2 regions of the Micromonospora sp. NPDC049257 genome follow, and region 2 is predicted to be linked to the other one. Evidence: predicted binding sites of a transcription regulator. Region 2 holds the regulator's gene; the other holds the start of a gene.
What was found. The regulator HrcA, encoded in region 2, represses chaperone genes, less so after heat shock. The targets are predictions, from matches to a motif close to GGTTNGCACNCTCNNNNNGAGNGTGCNAACC.

Region 1 (9,149 bases), on a different contig from region 2:
CTTCCACGGCAGCCACAAGACCGTCCGGCTGGGCGCGCACACCACCGCGCTGGAGGCGTACGAGCGGATCGTCGCGGCGTCCTCCGGAGTGACCGGCGTCGCTTCCGGCTGATCCGCGTTCCGCCTGCCAGCGGCACCGCTACCCTCGTCCGGTGGATCTCAAGCTCTTCGGTGAGGTCTTCGTGACCCTGCTGGTCATCGTCGACCCGCCGGGCATGATGCCGATCTTCCTCGCCCTGACCGGCCCGCTGCCGGCCCGTGACCGCAACCGGGCCGCCTGGCAGGCGGTCGCGTTGGCGCTCGGCGTCATCGTGGTCTTCGCCGTCGCCGGCCAGACCCTCCTCGCCTACCTGCACGTCGACCTGCCGGCGTTGCAGGCGGCCGGTGGCCTGCTGCTGATCCTGGTCGCGCTGGAACTGCTCACCGGCAAGGCGGACGACCCCAGCCAGCAGGCCACCTCCAACATCGCCCTGGTGCCGTTGGGCACCCCGCTGCTGGCCGGCCCCGGCGCGATCGTGGCGACCATGCTGTTCGTGCAGCAGGCCGACGGGGTGGGACAGGTCTCGGCGATCGCCGCCGCGATCGTCGCGGTGATGCTGGCGGTCTGGATCGTGCTGCGGTTCTCCGGCGGCATCGTCAAGATCCTCCGGCCGGGTGGCATCGAGGTGCTGACCCGGATCGCCGGCCTGCTGCTGGCCGCCATCGCGGTGCAGCTCATCGCCGACGCGGTGGCCGCCTTCGTCACCCAGTACGTGAACATGAGCTGAGTCGCCCGTCGTGCCGCCGCCGGGCTGTCGCACCGGGCTGGCAGGATCACCGGGGTGCGACGAGCCTCCTCCGCCGGTACTCCCCGGCCCCGCTCCGGCCAACCCGAGCAACTCGGCTTCGCCGGCATGCCCGAACGGCTCTTCACCTGCACACCCAGCAAACTCGGCGCGTATGCCGACTGCCCCCGCCGCTACCGCTACGCCTACCTGGACCGGCCCGCCCCGCCCAAGGGGCCGCCGTGGGCGCACAACTCGCTCGGCGCGAGCGTGCACACCGCCCTGAAGAACTGGTATGCGCTGCCCGTCGACCGGCGGCGCCCCGAGGCGCTGCCCGCCCTGCTCAAGGGCACCTGGGTCCGCGAGGGCTACCGCGACGACGAGCAGGAGCGGGCGGCCTACCAGCGGGCGCTGGGCTGGCTGGAGGGGTACGTCGCCACCCTCGACCCCGGCGACGACCCGCTGGGCGTGGAACGCGTGGTCGCCGTCAAGACCGCCGTGCTGGCCTTCAACGGGCGGGCCGACCGGATCGACTCCCGCCCCGGCCCGGACGGCCCCGAACTGGTCATCGTCGACTACAAGACCGGCCGCACCGGGCTGGACGCCGACGACGCGCGCGGCTCGCAGGCACTGGCCCTCTACGCGTACGCCGCCGAGCGGACGTTCCGCCGACCCTGCCGCCGGGTGGAGCTGCACCATCTGCCGACCGGCACCGTCGCCGGGCACGACCACACCGTCGAGTCGCTGACCCGGCAGCTCAGCCGCGCCGAGGACACCGCCCGGGACATCATGGCCGCCGAGCGGTCGGTGGCCGACGGAACCGACCCGGACGAGGCGTTCCCTGCCGTCGCCGGGCCCCGCTGCGGCTGGTGCGACTACCGGCGTACCTGCCCGGTCGGCGCGCAGACCCCCGGCCGCGAGCCGTGGTCGGCGATCGACCGCCCCACCGCTCCGCAGGCCGACTGACCGACCTCCCGCGTCGGGTCTACCCGTCCCGGATGGTCAGGCGGCGGCGGTGAGACGGGCGGCACGGTCCTTCGCCGCCTGCTGGATCGGGCTCTCCCGCCAGTTGCGGGGCAACGCCGCCAGGGCCAGTCGCAGCGTCCGGACGCTCAGGTCGGCCGACAGCGCGGTGGTGGGCAGTCCCAGCCCGCCGTAGAGTCGCAGCGCCCACGGTGGCAGCAGCCCGAGCGCCGTGCCGGCCACCCCGAAGTACGCCCAGCGTGGCGGCCCCAGGCTCAACCCGAGGCGGGCCGGCCGGCTCAGCTTCCACGGGATCGGCGGGGCGGTCAGGAACAGCGCGGTCTCCGCCGCCTCCCTGGTCATCCGTAGCTCGGGCCGGACCGCCCGGTAGTAGTCGGCCACCTCGGCGGCGCTGCCGGGCACCCCGGCCGGGTCGAGCCCGACAAGTGCGGCGGCCCGCCGCTGCTCGGCGTAATATCCGTCCACCTCGGCATCGGTCAGCGACAGACCGGCCCGGCGGGCGGTGCCGACGAACGACTCGGCCCCGGTGACGTGCACCCAGCGCAGCAGATCCGGCTCGTCGATCCGGAACCGCTCGCCGGTGAACGGGTCGGTGGCGCGCAGCCGGGCATGCAGGGCCCGCAACCGCCGGCCGGCCGCCTCGGCCTCGGCGGTGGTGCCGTAGTTCACCGTGTCGATGTACGTGCCGGTGCGGACCAGCCGCCCCCAGGCGTCCGACCGGTAGTTGCTGTTCTGGGCCACCCCGGCCATCGCCCGGGGGTGCAGGGTCTGCAGATAGAGGGAGCGCAGGCCGGCGACGATCAGGATCGGTTCGTCGTGCACCTTCCAGGTGACCGAACCGGGACCGAAGAGGCCGAGATCGTCGGTGTCCACCCGTCAACAGTGCCACGCTCGACGAGGTACCGCCGTCCGTCGTCGTGACCCTCGCCCGGAACCAGCGGGTGCGGGACGGGCCGGGACGCGGTGAACCGGAACCTCCGCCACCGCGTGTACGCGTACGGCGAGACGCTGCGACACCAGGCTCGACGTACGCTGTCTGCCGCAACCCGCATTCCACGCTCGGAGGTGTCGGTGTTCAAGGAGATCAACGGTCTGCCAGGTCACGTCCTGGTGGTCCATGCCGTGGTCGTCTTCGTCCCACTACTCGCGCTGCTGGCCAGCGCCTACGGGCTGATGCCGCGCTGGCGGCCCCGCCTCGACTGGGCGGTGGCCATCCTGGCCGTGATCACCCCGGTCCTCGCCTGGGTGGCGACCGAATCGGGGGAGGCGTTCGAGGAGGCGCTGCGGGCGAAGGGCTACTCGCCCGAGCTACTCGCCAAGATCCACGAACATTCCGAGTACGGCGAGACGCTGCAGTGGTTCACCATCGGGCTGGCCGTGGCGGCGCTGCTGCTGCTGGCGGTGACCAGCAGTCGGGTGCGTACCCCGAACCTGCCCGGCTGGGCACCCTGGGTCCTCACCGCGATCGTCGTGGTGCTGTCGGTGTTCGCGCTCGTCTACGTCTATCTCACCGGGGACAGCGGTGCCGCCTCGGTGTGGAGCAACACGTTCTGACCAGTCGCCTGCGTGCTGACCGGTCGGCCTGGCTGCCCGGCAGCATGGCGGCCCGGTCGGCATGGCGGCCCGGTCGGGCCCGTTCGGCCTGGCTGCCCGGTCGGGCCCGGTCGGTTGTCCGCCTGCTGACCGGTTGTCCGGGTGCTGAGCGGTCTTGTTCGTGCTGACCGGTCGGCCTGGTCGGCCTGGTCGGTCGGCGCGTGGGCCGGGCAGCGCCTTCGGCGTGTGCGCCGGATGGCGTTCGGGAGTGTTCGGCGGGTGTTCAGAACAGTGCCCGGGAGCAGAGCAGACAGAGCAGCAGTAGCAACACGGTGCCGATGACCGCGCCGACGCTCCAGGTGACCCGCTGCGCCCGTTGCTCTGCCGCGTCCATCGCCTCCATGTCCTGCGCCGGCAGGGTGCGGGCGGGAGTCGCTTCCAGGTGCACCGGGGGACGCCAGCCCGGCGGCGGTGGCGTGGTGGGCGGCGGCCCGTGGTAACCACCCCGCCCCGACCAGGCCGAACTCGTCCCCGGTGCGGTACTGCCCGTCCAGGGAGTGGTCGGGACCGTTCCCGGGATCGACGTACCCACCCTCGGCGGCGCGGCCGGCTCACCGGACGGCGGGCCGGCCGGTGGGCTGGCGGGTCGACCGGACGGCAGGCCGGGTGCCGGCGCGTCGACCGGGCTGGCCCAGGGCGAGGGCTGGTGCGTCGCCCCACCTTCCGCTTCCCCGGCACCCCCGGCACCCGCGCCGGTCGCGACCCCGCTCTCTGCCCCGTGTTCGGTTCCGGCACTGGTTCTGGTCTCGGCCCTGGTTTCGGCCCCGGCCTCAGGGGCCGCGTCAACCCCGGTGGTGGGAGATCCGTCAAGGTGGTGCGGGGCACCCGTTCCGCCGGGGATGGTGCTCGGGTGAGGCTGGCGGGTCGAGAGTGTCGGCTCGGTGGTGTCCGCTGGGCTGGTGGTGTCCGTCGGGCTGGCGGGGCGTGTCGGGGGTGTCGGCCCGGCGGGTGCGGGGGTGGGCGGCTGTGCGGGTGGGCGTCGCCAGTATTCGTCGTCGGGGCTGGCACCGCTGGGGGTCGTCACGCCATCCGACGCTACCAACGTGAGGGCCGGACGCGGCGGACCCTTGCCGGGGAGACCCGGCAGTTGGCCGCCGTGGTGGTGTGCGGGAAGTGGGCGGTCTGAGGAGTAACCTTGCCGCTCGTGAGCACCGAGGATCTGGCCGGCGGCGGTGTGCCCGGCGATGACGACCGCGCGGTCGACCTCAGCGACGACTTCGTGGTGCTGCCTGAGCAGACCGCCGACGACACCGACTTCGGGTGGGGTGAGCGCCGGGACGGCAACGACGACTGGTTGCTCGCCGAGCGCCCCCCACACTGGAGTTGACCATCGTCGGCCGCCGGTGGGCCGCAACATCCACTCCAGGGTGGCGACAATGCGGTTCCGGATGGGCGCGATATCGCTGTCTCGGCCCGCAGTCTGGCGGTCAGGCGGTGTGGTCGACGACGACCTTGCCGAAGACCTCGCCGCAGGAGTGGATCATCCTCGGATGACGACGCTGAAGCGGCTCCCTTCCGGCTGACCGACGGACCGTTGCGCCTGATCGGGGCGTACGGCCAGGTAGAGCGCAGACGAGCCGTCCCCGGCCCCGGCGCCCACCACGTCGAGGACCAGGGCGTCGGCCGCCAGCAGAACAGGTGCTCCAGCGCTGCGCCCGGCCGGCAGCACGAGCAGGTCGACCCGTGCACCGGGGCGCAGGACCGCGAGGGCGGCCGGTTCGGCCAGGCGGACGGGCACTCCCACGAAGCCGCTCGGCAGCGGTACGGCAGTCGGGGTGCCTTCCTCGGCGGGCCTTCCGGTCTCCTGCGTACCGGACCGGGGGTCGCCCACCCCGTCGGGGACGCCGGCCCCGCTGACGCCCGGTCGTACCGTCCGATGGTGCGGCTGGCCGGACTGGCCGCCGACGGCGGGCCCGGCCACGGTCGGTGGGTCCGGACATCCCGCCGCGTTGAATGTGCCGGCGGGAGGTCCGGCCGCGCTGGGCCTGCCGGTGGCGGGATCTGTGGCATGGGGCCTCCCCATGGGAGGTCCCGCCGGGCCGAGGGCGACGGCAGGTGGTGGGGCACCGGTGGAACAGCCAGCCGGGGTGTCCATGACGATCACCGCCAGCCCCAGCAGGACCGCCACCAAGGCCGCCCGCAACATGGTCCCCCCACCGGGGCGACGCGGCCAGCGGAATGCTCGCAGCGAGCCTTCTCCATCGACCGCACCGGTCACCATGCAACACCCTCTGCCGCTCACCGGATGCCCTGGCGGCACCCCCCGGCCCAGCAGGCTATGTCGCACCCACCCAAACCCCACGCCCCCTCACCCACACCCTGTGGACAACACCCCGCCTGTGGAAAACCCCACCCCCACCCGTCCCCCCACCCCCGTCCCCCCACCCACCCACAAGTGGCGTGATCAAGAGGTTTGCGTCAAATACCGCGATCAACTTGACGCAAATCTCTTGATCACTGCGTCAACGTGACGCAAAGCTCTTGATCGCGGGGGCGGGGTGGGGCGGTGGGGGAGGGGGTCAGGAGGTCGTGGTGGTGGGGGCGGGCTTGGTGGAACTGGTCGAGCCCGACGGGCCGGAGGTGGTGGACGAGGAGGACGAGTTGGGGGTCGAGGAACCGCCCGAGGTCGACGACGAGCCGGAGCCCGAGGAGTCGCCACCGGAAGAGGTGCCCTCCGACTTCGCCGGCTTCGTCGTGCCGCCCTTGCCCTCGGTGCCCGCCGCCCGGGAGTCGGTGCGGTAGAAGCCGGAGCCCTTGAACACGACCCCGACCGAGTTGAAGACCTTGCGCAGCCGCCCCTCGCACGCGGGGCACTCGGTCAGCGGCTCGTCGGAGAACGACTGCACCGCCTCGAGCTGGTGGCCGCACGCGGTGCAGGCGTACTGGTACGTGGGCACGTTCTCCTCCGGATCTGGTTCAGCCGATTGGCACTCGACGTATTCGAGTGCCAATGGTGCGTCATCGGACCCGGGTTCGTCCAGCGGACGTGATCGTCACCCACCCGCCGGGAGGTCCGGACCAGCGGGGGAGCAGGCGCGAACCGGACCTCGGCGAGCCGGGTCCGCACCCCACCACCGGCGAAGTTCGACGCCGTCGGCGCACCGCCCGCCGTCGGCAGGGCGCCACCAGCGAAGTCCGACGTCGTCACTGCACCGCGCCGCCGCAGAGCCCGACGCCGTCACCGGACCGCAGAATCAGCGGAGTCCGACGTCGTCAGCGCACCGTGCCACCACGGAGCCCGACACCGTCAGCCGAAGCGGGGCCCGACGCCGTCAGCCGACCGCAGCATCAGCGGAGCCCGACGCCGTCAGCGCAATCCCGTCCCGGGTGAGCAGGCGCAGACCTTCCGACGGGGTGAGAGCCGCCCGCACCGGCCGGTCGTGCGGCTGGGCGGGCAGCACCGGGAGCAGTTCACCGTCGTGCAGCAGCGCCACGGTCATGGTGGCCGCCGGTACCCGGGCCAGCGCCCGGTCGTAGGAGCCGCCGCCCCGGCCCAGCCGTAGGCCGTGCCGGTCCACCGCCAGGGCGGGCACCACCACCAGGGATGCTCCGACGATCGCCGTCCGGCCCCGCCGGGGTCCGTGCGGCTCGCGCATCCCCCGGCCGGCGGCGACCAGGGTGCCCGGTCCGGCGTACGGGGCCCAGTCCAGGTCGAGGTCGTCGCGGAGCACGGGCAGCAGCAGCTCCGCCCCGGCCGGCAGCGCGGCCCGGAGCACCTCGGGCAGGTCGGGGCCGCCCGGCTCGGAGCCGACCGGCACGTACCCGGTCATCGTGGCCGGCCGCAGGCGGCGTACCAGCGCGGTCAGTTCGGCTTGGACGCGCGTCGCGGCGGCGGAGCGGTGGGCTGCGGTGAGCGCCCGGCGGTGGGCGAGCAGCACGGCGCGTGTCTCGCGTTTGGCCGCGTGGAGGGCTTCCGCTTCATCAGAAAAATCGGGCACGCAACACTCCTGACGCAACGCTGTCAATGTGGTCGCTCTGTGTCAGCATCGCAGGAACGGGCCTGGAACTTCCGGGGGGACAGCGTTGACGCTACGCGGGCGGTTGACGGCGGCCTTCCTCACGGTGGTGCTCGGTCCCGTGCTGCTCGGCGCGGTCTTCGTCGGCACCACCCTGTCGACGGTGGACCGCACCCGGTCCACCGAACGGCTCGGCCTGGCCGCGTCCGCCGTGCGTACCTCGATCGACGCGTTGTGCCAGCAGTTGCGGGCCGCCGCCGACGCGGTGGCCCTGCGCCCCGACCCGGCGACCCGGGCGGGCGCGGCCGGTCAGGTGGTCAGCCGGGGGTTGGCCACCGCCGTGCTGGTCACCGACGTGACCGGTGGCACCACGTACGCCACCCCGGGTGGGCCGGCGACTCCGTGGCAGGACTGCGCGGGCGTCCGCACCGGCGGACCGGTCCGGGCGCTGAGCGCCCGGGTGGACCTGCGTGACCCGGCGGGCACGCCGCTCGGCGCGGTGGCCGCCGCCGAGGTGGTCGACCCGGCGTTCGTGGCCCGGCTGGCCGCCGCGACCGGCGTCGCGGTCACCCTCCTCGACGACACCGCCGGCCCCGACCGGATCACCCACACCACCGAGACCCGTCGGGTACGCGACGCGGTGCTCGCCGCGGCCGGCACCCTCGATGGTGACCGGGTCACCGCGACCCGGGACGGCCGGTACGTGCGGCGGCTCGGGCCGGCCCCGGGGCAGCCGTTGCCTCTGGTCCTTTCCGTGGCCGGGGAGCGACCGTCGGGCCTGCCGGCGGCACTGGTCGGGGCGGTGCTGCTCGCCGTGGTGGTGGCGGTGCTGACGGCGTGGCGGCTGGCCCGGGTCACCACCCGGCCGTTGGTGGAGTTGGCCGGTGCGGTGGACCGGGTCGCCCGGGGTGACCTGACCGCCCGGGTGCCGGTGCGCAGCCGGGACGAGATCGGCGGGCTCGCCGCCGCGTTCAACCGGATGATCCGGGAGACCGCCGGGTACGTGGCTGCGCTGACCAGCAGCCGGGACCAGTTGCGGGGGCACCTGAGGGTGCTCGGGGACACCCTGGCCAGCACCCACGACCTGCAACGCATCCTGCGGGTGATCCTGCACAGCGCGATCGCGGCGACCGGGGCGCGGGCCGGGGCGGTGCTGCTGGTCGACGACGCCGGGGTGCTCGTCGGGCAGTGCGCGGAAGGGCTGGCCGGGCGTTGCCCACCGGGCACCGAGCCGGAGGAGTTGCGGGTGCCGGTGGGCACGGGGGTGGTCGGTGCGGTCGCCGCCACGGGTGAACCGCAGCGGGGCCGGGTCCCGTCGGGCCCGACGCCGACCGGCGAACCGTGGTGCGAGACGTACGTGGCGGTGCCGTTCACCGCACCCGGTGGGGACGCCGCCGGCCGGGACCCGGCGGTCGGGGTGCTGGTCCTCTACGACCGGTTGGGCGTCGGCGAGTTCGACGACGACGACCTGGCGACCCTGCGGACCTTCGCCGGGCACGCGGCGGTGGCGGTGGAGAACGTCCGGGTGCACGAGGAGGCGCAGCGGTTGTCGTTGACCGACCCGCTGACCGGGCTGTGGAACTACCGGTACCTGCGTGAGTCGCTGCGCCGGGAGGTGGAGCGGGCCAGCCGGTTCGGCCGGATGCTCAGCATCCTCGTCCTCGACCTGGACCGGTTCAAGATCGTCAACGACAGTTACGGGCACGCCGCCGGGGACGCCGTGCTCGCCGAGTTCGCCCGCCGGGTCCGGGGCGAGATCCGCGAGGTGGACCTGGCCTTCCGGCAGGGCGGTGAGGAGTTCGTGGTGCTGCTGCCGGAGACCGACGCCCGGGGCGCGGCGACCGTCGCCGAG
Region 2 (9,149 bases):
ACGCGCAGTACCCGGCCACCGCCGCGTCCAGCTCGGCGGCCGGCACGGCGGCGGTCACCAGGCCCACCTCGGCGGCCCGCCCACCGTCGAAGGTGTCGCCGGTCAGGTACAGCTCGGCAGCGGCCCGGGGATGCAGCCGGGGCAGCACGGTCGCCGAGATCACCGCCGGGATCACCCCGATCCGCACCTCGGTGAAGGCGAACGTCGCCTCCTGCGCGCAGACCGCCAGGTCCGCCGCCGCGATCAGGCCCAGACCGCCGGCCCGCGCCGGCCCGGCCACCTTCGCCAGCACCGGCTTCGGGCACTCCCGCACCGCCACCAGCACGTCACCGAGCATCCCGGCCGGCACCGACCCGCTGGCGTACGCCGCCGCCGTCTCCTTCAGGTCCGCCCCGGAGCAGAAGACCGGACCGGTGTGGTCCAGCACGACCACCCGGACCGCGTCGTCGGCGACCGCCGCGGCGATCCCGGCCAGCAGCTCGGTCATCAGCGCCGTGGACAGCGCGTTGCGGTTGTGCGGGCTGTCCAGGGTGAGCGTGGTCACCCCACGGGCCGTGGCGACCCGCACGAGTCGGTCGGGAGAGGTCATGCCGGGCACACTAGTGGCCATGCCCGGCGTCCTTCCAGATGGTGAGACCGTTCCCGTCGACGGCGCACTGCCCACCACCGCCCTGCGGGAGGTCGGCGCGCGCGGTTTCGGCGTCTACCTGCACGTGCCGTTCTGCGCCAGCCGCTGCGGCTACTGCGACTTCAACACCTACACCGCCGCCGAGCTGGGCGCAGGCGTCAGCCGGGAGTCGTACGCCGACACCGTGCTCGCCGAGTTGGCGCTCGCCGCCCGGGTGCTCGGCGACGCCCCGCCACCGAGGGTCGACACGGTCTTCGTCGGCGGCGGCACCCCCACCCTGCTACCCGCCGACGACCTGGCCCGCCTGCTGGACGGCATCGACCGCACCTGGGGACTGGCCGCCGACGCCGAGGTGACCACCGAGGCCAACCCCGAGTCGGTCACCCCGCAGTCGCTGAAGACCCTGCGGGCCGCCGGCTACACCCGGATCTCGCTGGGCATGCAGTCCGCCGCCGCCGGGGTGCTGGCGGTCCTCGACCGGACCCACCGCCCCGGCCGGGCCGCCGAGGCCGCCCGGGAGGCCCGCGACGCCGGGTTCGACCACGTCAACCTGGACCTGATCTACGGCACGCCGGGGGAGCGCGCCGAGGACTTCGCCGCCTCGCTGGAGCAGGTCGTCGCCGCCGGGGTCGACCACGTCAGCGCGTACGCCCTGATCGTGGAGGACGGCACCCGGTTGGCCGCCCGGATGCGGCGCGGCGAGCTGCCGTACCCCTCCGACGACGTGGCGGCCGACCGCTACCTGGCGGCGGAGGCCGCCCTCGACGCGGCCGGGTTCTCCTGGTACGAGGTCTCCAACTGGGCCCGCAGCGAGGCGGGCCGGTGCCGGCACAACCTGCTCTACTGGACCGGGGCCGACTGGTGGGGCCTCGGCCCGGGGGCGCACAGCCACGTCGGCGGGGTGCGCTGGTGGAACGTCAAACACCCCAGCGCGTACGCGCAACGGCTCGCCGCCGGGCACTCGCCCGGCCTGGCCCGGGAGATCCTCACCCCGGCCGAGGCGCACATGGAGGACGTGATGCTGCGGCTCCGGCTCGCCTCCGGGCTGCCGCTGGACGTGCTGGACGACGCGGGCCGGGCCGCCGCCGCCCGTGCGCTCGCCGACGGGCTGCTGGACCCGGTGGCCTACCCGCAGGGGCGGTCGGTGCTCACCCTGCGGGGCCGGCTGCTGGCCGACGCGGTGGTCCGCGACCTGCTGCCCTGAGCGTGGCCCCGCCGGCCCGCCGCGCACCGCAGCGGGGCGGGCCGGGGCCGGCGGTGGTGCCCGACCGGCCGGGGGAGCGGCCGGCCGGGGTTCACTTGATGAAACTGGTGGACATCGGGTAGCGGTAGGCCTGACCCTCGTTGGCCTTCATGCCAGCGATGATCCCGAACAGGATCTGGATCACCACGACCGCGATGCTGGGCAGGAAGAGCAGGCACCAGCTCACGAAGAGCAGCACGAACGCGATGATCGACCAGAGGATCTGGAAGTTCAGCGCGGCCAACGCCTGCGCCCGGACGGCCGGCGACTGCTGACCGCGTACCAGGTAGGCGATCAGCGGGGCGACGAAGCCGAGCGGGCCGAGGCTGATCAGCGCGCCGGCGGCCCCGCCGAAGTGCGCGACCAGCGCCCAGGTCTTGTCCTCGCTGTTGGCGTATCCACCGGTCGGGGCGCCGTACGCGCCGGCGGTCGGATATCCGCCACCGGCCGGGGGGTAGCCACCCGGCGGGCCGTAGCCACCCGGCGGGCCGTAGCCCCCCGACGGGTCGTAGCCACCCGACGGCGGCTGGTCGCCGGTGGGCGGCGGATACCCGCCGGGCGGGGGATACCCGCCTGCACCCGGTGCCCCGGACAGTGGTGCGGTGGGCGGCTCATATGGCGAGCCCTGGCCAGCGTTCGGGTCCGGCGGGTAGCCGTCCCCCGCGCCGGGCGGGCGAGGTGGTTCAGTCATGCCCGTCACGGTAGGGGCTGCTGGCAAGGGTGCACCAGAGCGACACTGGTGAGGTTGGCCTCGACATTCGGTCAGCGGCCACGCCGGCAACCCACCGGGGCGGTCGCACCGACGGTCCGTCGTTGATCAACGCAGCGGCGGTACTGCCGTCGTAGACTGGCACTCGCTACAGTCGAGTGCCAGAGCGCTCGCCGGACGCGTCAGAAGTCCGGTCGCCGTGCGACAGGAGGTGGGAGATGGGTCTCGACGACCGCAAACTCGCCGTGCTGCGGGCGATCGTCGAGGACTACGTCGCCACGCAGGAGCCCGTCGGCAGCAAGACGCTCGTCGAGCGGCACCAGCTCGGGGTCTCCCCGGCGACCGTCCGTAACGACATGGCGGTGCTGGAGGAGGAAGGTTACATCCGCCAGCCGCACACCAGCGCCGGCCGGGTGCCCACCGACCGGGGCTACCGCCTCTTCGTCGACCGGCTCTCCCGGGTCAAACCGCTCAGCCCCGCCGAACGTCGGGCCATCGAGCGGTTCCTGGTCGGCGCGGTCGACCTCGACGACGTGGTGCACCGCACCGTACGGCTGCTGGCGCAGCTCACCCGGCAGGTCGCCGTCGTGCAGTACCCGTCGCTGGCCCGCTCGTCGGTGCGGCACCTGGAGCTGGTGCCGATCTCCACCACCCGGCTGATGCTGGTCATGATCGCCGACACCGGGCGGGTCGAGCAGCGGCTGGTCGAACTGCCCACGCCGGTCCCCGCCGACGACGTCACCGACCTGCGCCGGCTGGTCAACGAGAAACTGGTCGGCAGTCGGCTGTCCGACACCCCACCGCTGGTCCAGGCGCTGGTCGAGGAGTCCGCGCCGCACCTGCGCGGGGCCATGACCACCCTGTCCACCGTGCTGCTGGAGACCCTCGTCGAGCGCACCGAGGAGCGGTTGGCGCTCGCCGGCACCGCCAACCTCACCCGGGGCGGCCTGCTCGACTTCCAGGGTTCGCTGCGACCCATCCTGGAGGCGCTCGAAGAGGAGGTCGTCCTGCTCAAGCTGATCGGCGAGGCCGAACCGAGCACCACCCGGGTGCTGATCGGCGACGAGAACGAGGTCGACAACCTGCGGGCCGCCTCGGTGGTCAGCACCGGGTACGGCCCCGGCAGCACCATCGTCGGTGGGCTGGGCGTGCTCGGCCCGACCCGGATGGACTACCCCGGCACCATCGCCACGGTGCGGGCCGTGGCACGCTACGTGGGCGAGCTGCTGGCCCAGAACTGACCAGTCAGGGCCGACGGCCGGCTCCGGCCGCCGACCGGCGCAACGCGAGACGAACATGAGGACACGGAACGCAGTGGCCAGGGACTACTACGGCATTCTCGGCGTCGGCCGGGAAGCCTCCGATGACGAGATCAAGCGTGCCTACCGCAAGCTGGCGCGGCAGTTCCACCCGGACGTCAATCCGGACCCGGAGGCACAGGAGAAGTTCAAGGACATCAACGCCGCGTACGAGGTCCTCTCGGACGACCGGAAGCGGCAGATCGTCGACCTGGGCGGCGACCCGCTCGCCCCGGGCGGAGGGGGCGCCGGTGGCCCGGGTGGCCCCGGTGGGGCCGGCCCGTTCGTCGGCTTTCAGGACATCATGGACGCCTTCTTCGGTGGTGCGGCCGGTGGGGCGCGCGGTCCGCGCCCGCGTACCCGCCCCGGAGCCGACGCGATCCTGCGGCTGGAACTGGACCTGCACGAGACCGCCTTCGGCGTCGAGGCCCCAATCACCGTCGACACCGCAGTGCTCTGCACCACCTGCTCCGGGGCGGGCACCGCAGCCGGCACCCACCTGGCGACCTGCGAGGCGTGCGGGGGCCGGGGCGAAGTGCAGTCGGTGCAGCGGACCTTCCTCGGCCAGGTGGTGTCGGCCCGCCCGTGCACCGTCTGCCAGGGCTACGGCACCACCATCCCGCACCCCTGCCCGACCTGTGCCGGCGACGGCCGGGTGCGGACCCGCCGCTCGCTGACCGTCAAGATCCCCGCCGGGGTCGAGGACGGCATGCGGATCCGGCTCGCCCAGCAGGGTGAGGTCGGCCCGGGCGGCGGCACCGCCGGTGACCTCTACGTCGAGATCCACGAGCGCCCGCATGACGTCTACTCCCGCAAGGGCGACGACCTGCACTGCCGGGTCACCGTCCCGATGACGGCCGCCGCGCTGGGCACCCGACTGACCATCAAGACGCTCGACAGCGAGGAGACGGTCGACGTCAAGGCCGGCACCCAGCCGGGCAGCACGCTGCGACTGCGCGCCCGGGGCGTACCGCACCTGCGGGGCACCGGCCGGGGTGACCTCTACGTCCACCTGGACGTGCGTACCCCCACCAAGCTCGACGCCGACCAGGAGAAGATGCTGCGGGACTTCGCCAAGACCCGGGGCGAGGAGGTCGCCGAGCTGAGCAAGCAGGGCGGCTTCTTCTCCCGGATGCGCGACGCCTTCAACGGCCACGCCTGACCCCGGGCCGGCTCCGGTCAGCTCGGCCCTCGGACGGTTTCCCGGTCCGGTGGTTTCCCGGTCTGGGTTTCTTGGTCCGGGTGGTGGCCCGGTCCGGGGCGGTGGGGGCCGGGCCGGTTAGCCTGATCGGCGTGTCCGCGCCGCTGTTCCTGGTCGAGTCGCTGCCCACCGCCGACCAGCTCATCCTGGACGGCCCCGAGGGCCACCACGCCGCCACCGTGCAACGGCTGCGCGTCGGCGAGGAGCTGCTGCTCGCCGACGGTCGGGGTGGCACCGCCACCGCCGTGGTCACCGCCGTCGGCCGGGGCACCCTGGACCTCACCGTCACCTCCCGGGGGTACATCGACGCGGACGTCCCCCGGCTGGTCGTGGTGCAGGGCATCGCCAAGGGCGACCGGGGTGAACTCGCCGTGCAGGCGATGACCGAGGTCGGGGTGGACGAGATCGTGCCCTGGGCGGCGTCCCGCTCGGTGGTGCAGTGGCGCGGCGACCGGGGCGTACGGGCCAGGGAGAAGTGGGCGGCGACCGCCCGGGAGGCGGCCAAGCAGGCCCGTCGTGCCTGGTTGCCGGTGGTGGCGGGAGCACCGGACGAGTCCACCGCCACGGTGGCCCGCCGGATCGCCGGGGCCGGCGCGGCGTTCGTCCTGCACGAGGAGGCCGAGGAGCGGCTGACCACGGTCGAGCTGCCGACCACCGGCGAGATCATCCTCGTGGTCGGCCCCGAGGGCGGCATCGCCCCGACCGAGTTGACCGCCTTCACCGAGTCCGGCGCCCGCCCGGTCCGGTTGGGCCCCTCGGTCCTGCGTACCTCCACCGCCGGCGTGGCCGCCCTCTCCGTCCTCTCCACCCGCCTCCCCCGCTGGTAACCCCCTCTTCCCCTCCCTCCCTCGCCCCACCTCCGCCCCACCTCGCCCCGGCCAACCTCCCTCGTCCCGTGATCAAGAGCTTTACGTCATCCGCGAGCCCAATCCCGCCCTAAACCTCTTGATCACCGAGCCCACCACCCAACCCTCGGCGTTGGTGGCTGGTGATCAAGAGGTTTGGGTCATCTGGGGGCTTGAAATTGGCGTAAAGCTCTTGATCACCGGGACGAGAGGGCTGGCCGAGGCGGGGCGGGGCGGGGCGGGGCTGGGTGGGGTCGGCGGGCTGGGCCGGGTGGGGTGGGCTGGCGGGGGATGGGGCGGGTCGGGGTGGCGGGGAGTGGGGGTGGTGGGGGAGTGGGGGTGGTGGGGGTGGTCTTTAGAGTGGGGGGATGGGAGCTGACTGTCTGTTCTGCCGCATCGTCGCCGGGGAGATTCCGGCCACCATCGTCAAGGAGACCGCCGGCACCCTGGCGTTCCGCGACATCGGGCCGAAGGCGCCGGTGCACGTGCTGGTCATCCCCAAGGAGCACTACGCCGACGTGGCGACGCTCGGCCAGGGTGACCCGGCGCTGGCCGGTGAGGTGCTGGCCACGGCTGCCGCGGTGGCCGAGGACGAGGGGCTGACCGGCGACGGCTTCCGGCTGATGTTCAACACCGGCGCGTACGGCGGGCAGGAGGTCTTCCACGTGCACGCCCACCTGCTCGGTGGCGCGCCGCTCGGACCGATGCTGGCCCGGGACCTGGCGTGACCTGCGGAGGCTGCCCGGGGCCGGGCGTGACCACCGCCGGCGACCCGGCCTGCGACGTGACGGTCGTCGACGATCGGAGACCGGTGTGACGTCCGAGGCGGGACCGGGCACCGGCCCGGCCGCCACCCACCGGTTGGCGCGGCTGGTCCGGCAGGTCCAGGCGCAGGCCCGGGTGCCGGCGCTGGCGGTGGCGTTGCACCGGGCCGACCGTCCGCTGTGGACCTGCGAGGTCGGCGGCACCGGCAACGACACCGTGCTCGGCCCGCGCAGCCGGTTCCGGATCGGTTCGGTCACCAAGACCTTCACCGCCGTGCTGGTGTTGCAGTGCCGCGACGACGGCCTGCTCGACCTGGACGACCCGCTGGGCCGGCACCTGGACCTGCCGGCGCACGGCGAGCTGACCGTACGCCGGTTGCTGTCGCACACCGCCGGGCTGCAACGGGAGCCGTACGGGGACGTCTGGGACACGCTGCGCGCGCCGCAGGTGGACGAGTTGATCGCCGACCTGGTCCGGGTCGAGCGGGTGCTGCCCACCGGCCGCCGCTACCACTACTCCAACCTGGGCATGGCGCTGCTCGGCCGGCTGGTCGGCGCGCTGCGGGGCGGCACCTGGGCCGAGGTGCTCGCCGACCGGGTGCTCACCCCGCTGGGGCTGGCCGACACCTCGGTCGACCCGGGGTCGCAGGCGGTGACCGGGTTCCTGGTCGACGCGTACTCCGACGAGGCGCATCCGGAGCCGCCGACCGACTTCGGGGCGGTCGGGCCGGCCGGCCAGTTGTGGAGCACGGCGACGGACATGGCCCGGTGGGCGGCGTTCCTGGCCGACCCGGGGGCCCTCGACCCGGGCGGGGCGGTGCTCGCCCCGGCCACCCTGGACGAGATGCGCTGGCCGGTGACGACCACCGACGAGACGGCCTGGAAGGCCGGCTTCGGCCTCGGCCTGATTCTGGTGCCGTACCCGGACCGGGTGGTGCACGTGGGGCACGACGGCGCGATGCCCGGTTTCCTGGCCGGGGTCTACGGCCGGCGCGGTGGTGACGGCACGGCCGGCGCGATGGGCTGCGCGGTGCTCGCCTCCTCGGGCACGGCGGCGCAGGTGCTGGAGCTGCCGCACCGGTTGCTGGCCGCCGCCGCCGAGCACGACCCGGCGGACATCCCGCCGTGGCGTCCGGGCACGGGTGCGCCCGGGCCGCTGCGCGGGGTGTTGGGCCGCTGGTGGGGCGAGGGATTCGAGTACGTCTTCAGCTGGCACGAGGGGACGCTGCGGGCCCGGGGCGCGGACGATCCGGTGGGCCGGCCCCCGGCGGTCTTCGCGCCGACGCCGCAGTCGCCTGACGTGTTCCGGACCGTCGCCGGGCGGGAGGTCGGGGAGTTGCTGCGGCTTACCCGGGACGCTGACGGCACGGTGGTCGCGATGCACTGGGCCACCTACCGCTTCACCCGTCACCAGGAGACCTTCGACCGGTACGACTTCCGGGCCTGACCGGGCGACCGGGCCGGGAAATTCGACGCGGTGCCGCCGGTGCGGAGCGGATACGATAGGCGTATCGTCCGCACGCCGTGCCAGCAGGGCACGGCGCGAGATGGAAGCAGGTGGCGCAGGGCCCCACGGCCCGACCTATGACCGGCACCCCACCTCCCGGCCCGCCCCGGGTGCAGACCAGGATCACGGTTCCCGATGCCAAGATCATGGTCAACCTGCTCGGCGCGGGCGACGAGATCCTGCGACTCGTCGAACGTTCGGTCACCAGTGACGTGCACGTCCGTGGCAACGAGATCACCATCACCGGTGCGCCCGCGGACAATGCTCTCGCCGAGCGCCTCTTCAGCGAGCTGCTCGAACTGATCGAGAAGGGCGAGACCCTGACCACTGACGCTGTCCGGCGTACCGTCGGCATGCTCGAACAGGGCGGCACCGAGCGGCCCGCCGAGGTGCTCACCCTCAACATCCTCTCCCGGCGCGGGCGCACCATCCGCCCCAAGACGCTGGGCCAGAAGACGTACGTCGACTCGATCGACGCCAACACGATCGTGTTCGGCATCGGCCCGGCCGGCACCGGCAAGACCTACCTGGCGATGGCGAAGGCCGTCCAGGCGCTCCAGGCCAAGCAGGTCAGCCGGATCATCCTGACCCGGCCGGCGGTCGAGGCGGGCGAGCGGCTGGGCTTCCTGCCGGGCACCCTGAACGAGAAGATCGACCCGTACCTGCGCCCGCTCTACGACGCGCTGCACGACATGCTCGACCCGGAGTCCATCCCGAAGCTGATGGCCGCCGGCACGATCGAGGTCGCCCCGCTGGCCTATATGCGGGGAAGGACGTTAAATGACGCTTTCATCATTCTGGACGAGGCGCAGAACACCACGCCCGAGCAGATGAAGATGTTCCTCACCCGGCTGGGCTTCGGTTCCAAGATCGTGGTGACCGGTGACGTCACCCAGGTGGACCTTCCCGGTGGGACGGCCAGCGGGCTGCGGGTGGTCCGGGAGATCCTGGTGA

Region 1: the regulator HrcA is predicted to act here: its motif matches at 6,264-6,294, upstream of AB0K25_RS29870 (FmdB family zinc ribbon protein).

The regions. Positions count from the first base shown of each region.
Region 1 is NZ_JBFAQU010000037.1:9,108-18,256, forward strand. It holds gene AB0K25_RS29830 (PHP domain-containing protein) at 1-112, shown strand, start outside; gene AB0K25_RS29835 (MarC family protein) at 153-767, shown strand; gene AB0K25_RS29840 (PD-(D/E)XK nuclease family protein) at 894-1,730, shown strand; gene AB0K25_RS29845 (oxygenase MpaB family protein) at 1,767-2,621, opposite strand; gene AB0K25_RS29850 (DUF2231 domain-containing protein) at 2,820-3,302, shown strand; gene AB0K25_RS29855 (hypothetical protein) at 3,565-3,942, opposite strand; gene AB0K25_RS29860 (hypothetical protein) at 4,486-4,668, shown strand; gene AB0K25_RS29865 (hypothetical protein) at 4,822-5,262, opposite strand; gene AB0K25_RS29870 (FmdB family zinc ribbon protein) at 5,861-6,238, opposite strand; gene AB0K25_RS29875 (5-formyltetrahydrofolate cyclo-ligase) at 6,614-7,279, opposite strand; gene AB0K25_RS29880 (diguanylate cyclase) at 7,365-9,149, shown strand, end outside.
Region 2 is NZ_JBFAQU010000026.1:57,009-66,157, forward strand. It holds gene AB0K25_RS26785 (enoyl-CoA hydratase-related protein) at 1-589, opposite strand, end outside; gene hemW (radical SAM family heme chaperone HemW) at 609-1,832, shown strand; gene AB0K25_RS26795 (DUF4870 domain-containing protein) at 1,924-2,562, opposite strand; gene hrcA (heat-inducible transcriptional repressor HrcA) at 2,799-3,821, shown strand; gene dnaJ (molecular chaperone DnaJ) at 3,895-5,040, shown strand; gene AB0K25_RS26810 (16S rRNA (uracil(1498)-N(3))-methyltransferase) at 5,172-5,906, shown strand; gene AB0K25_RS26815 (histidine triad nucleotide-binding protein) at 6,293-6,652, shown strand; gene AB0K25_RS26820 (serine hydrolase domain-containing protein) at 6,738-8,135, shown strand; gene AB0K25_RS26825 (PhoH family protein) at 8,273-9,149, shown strand, end outside.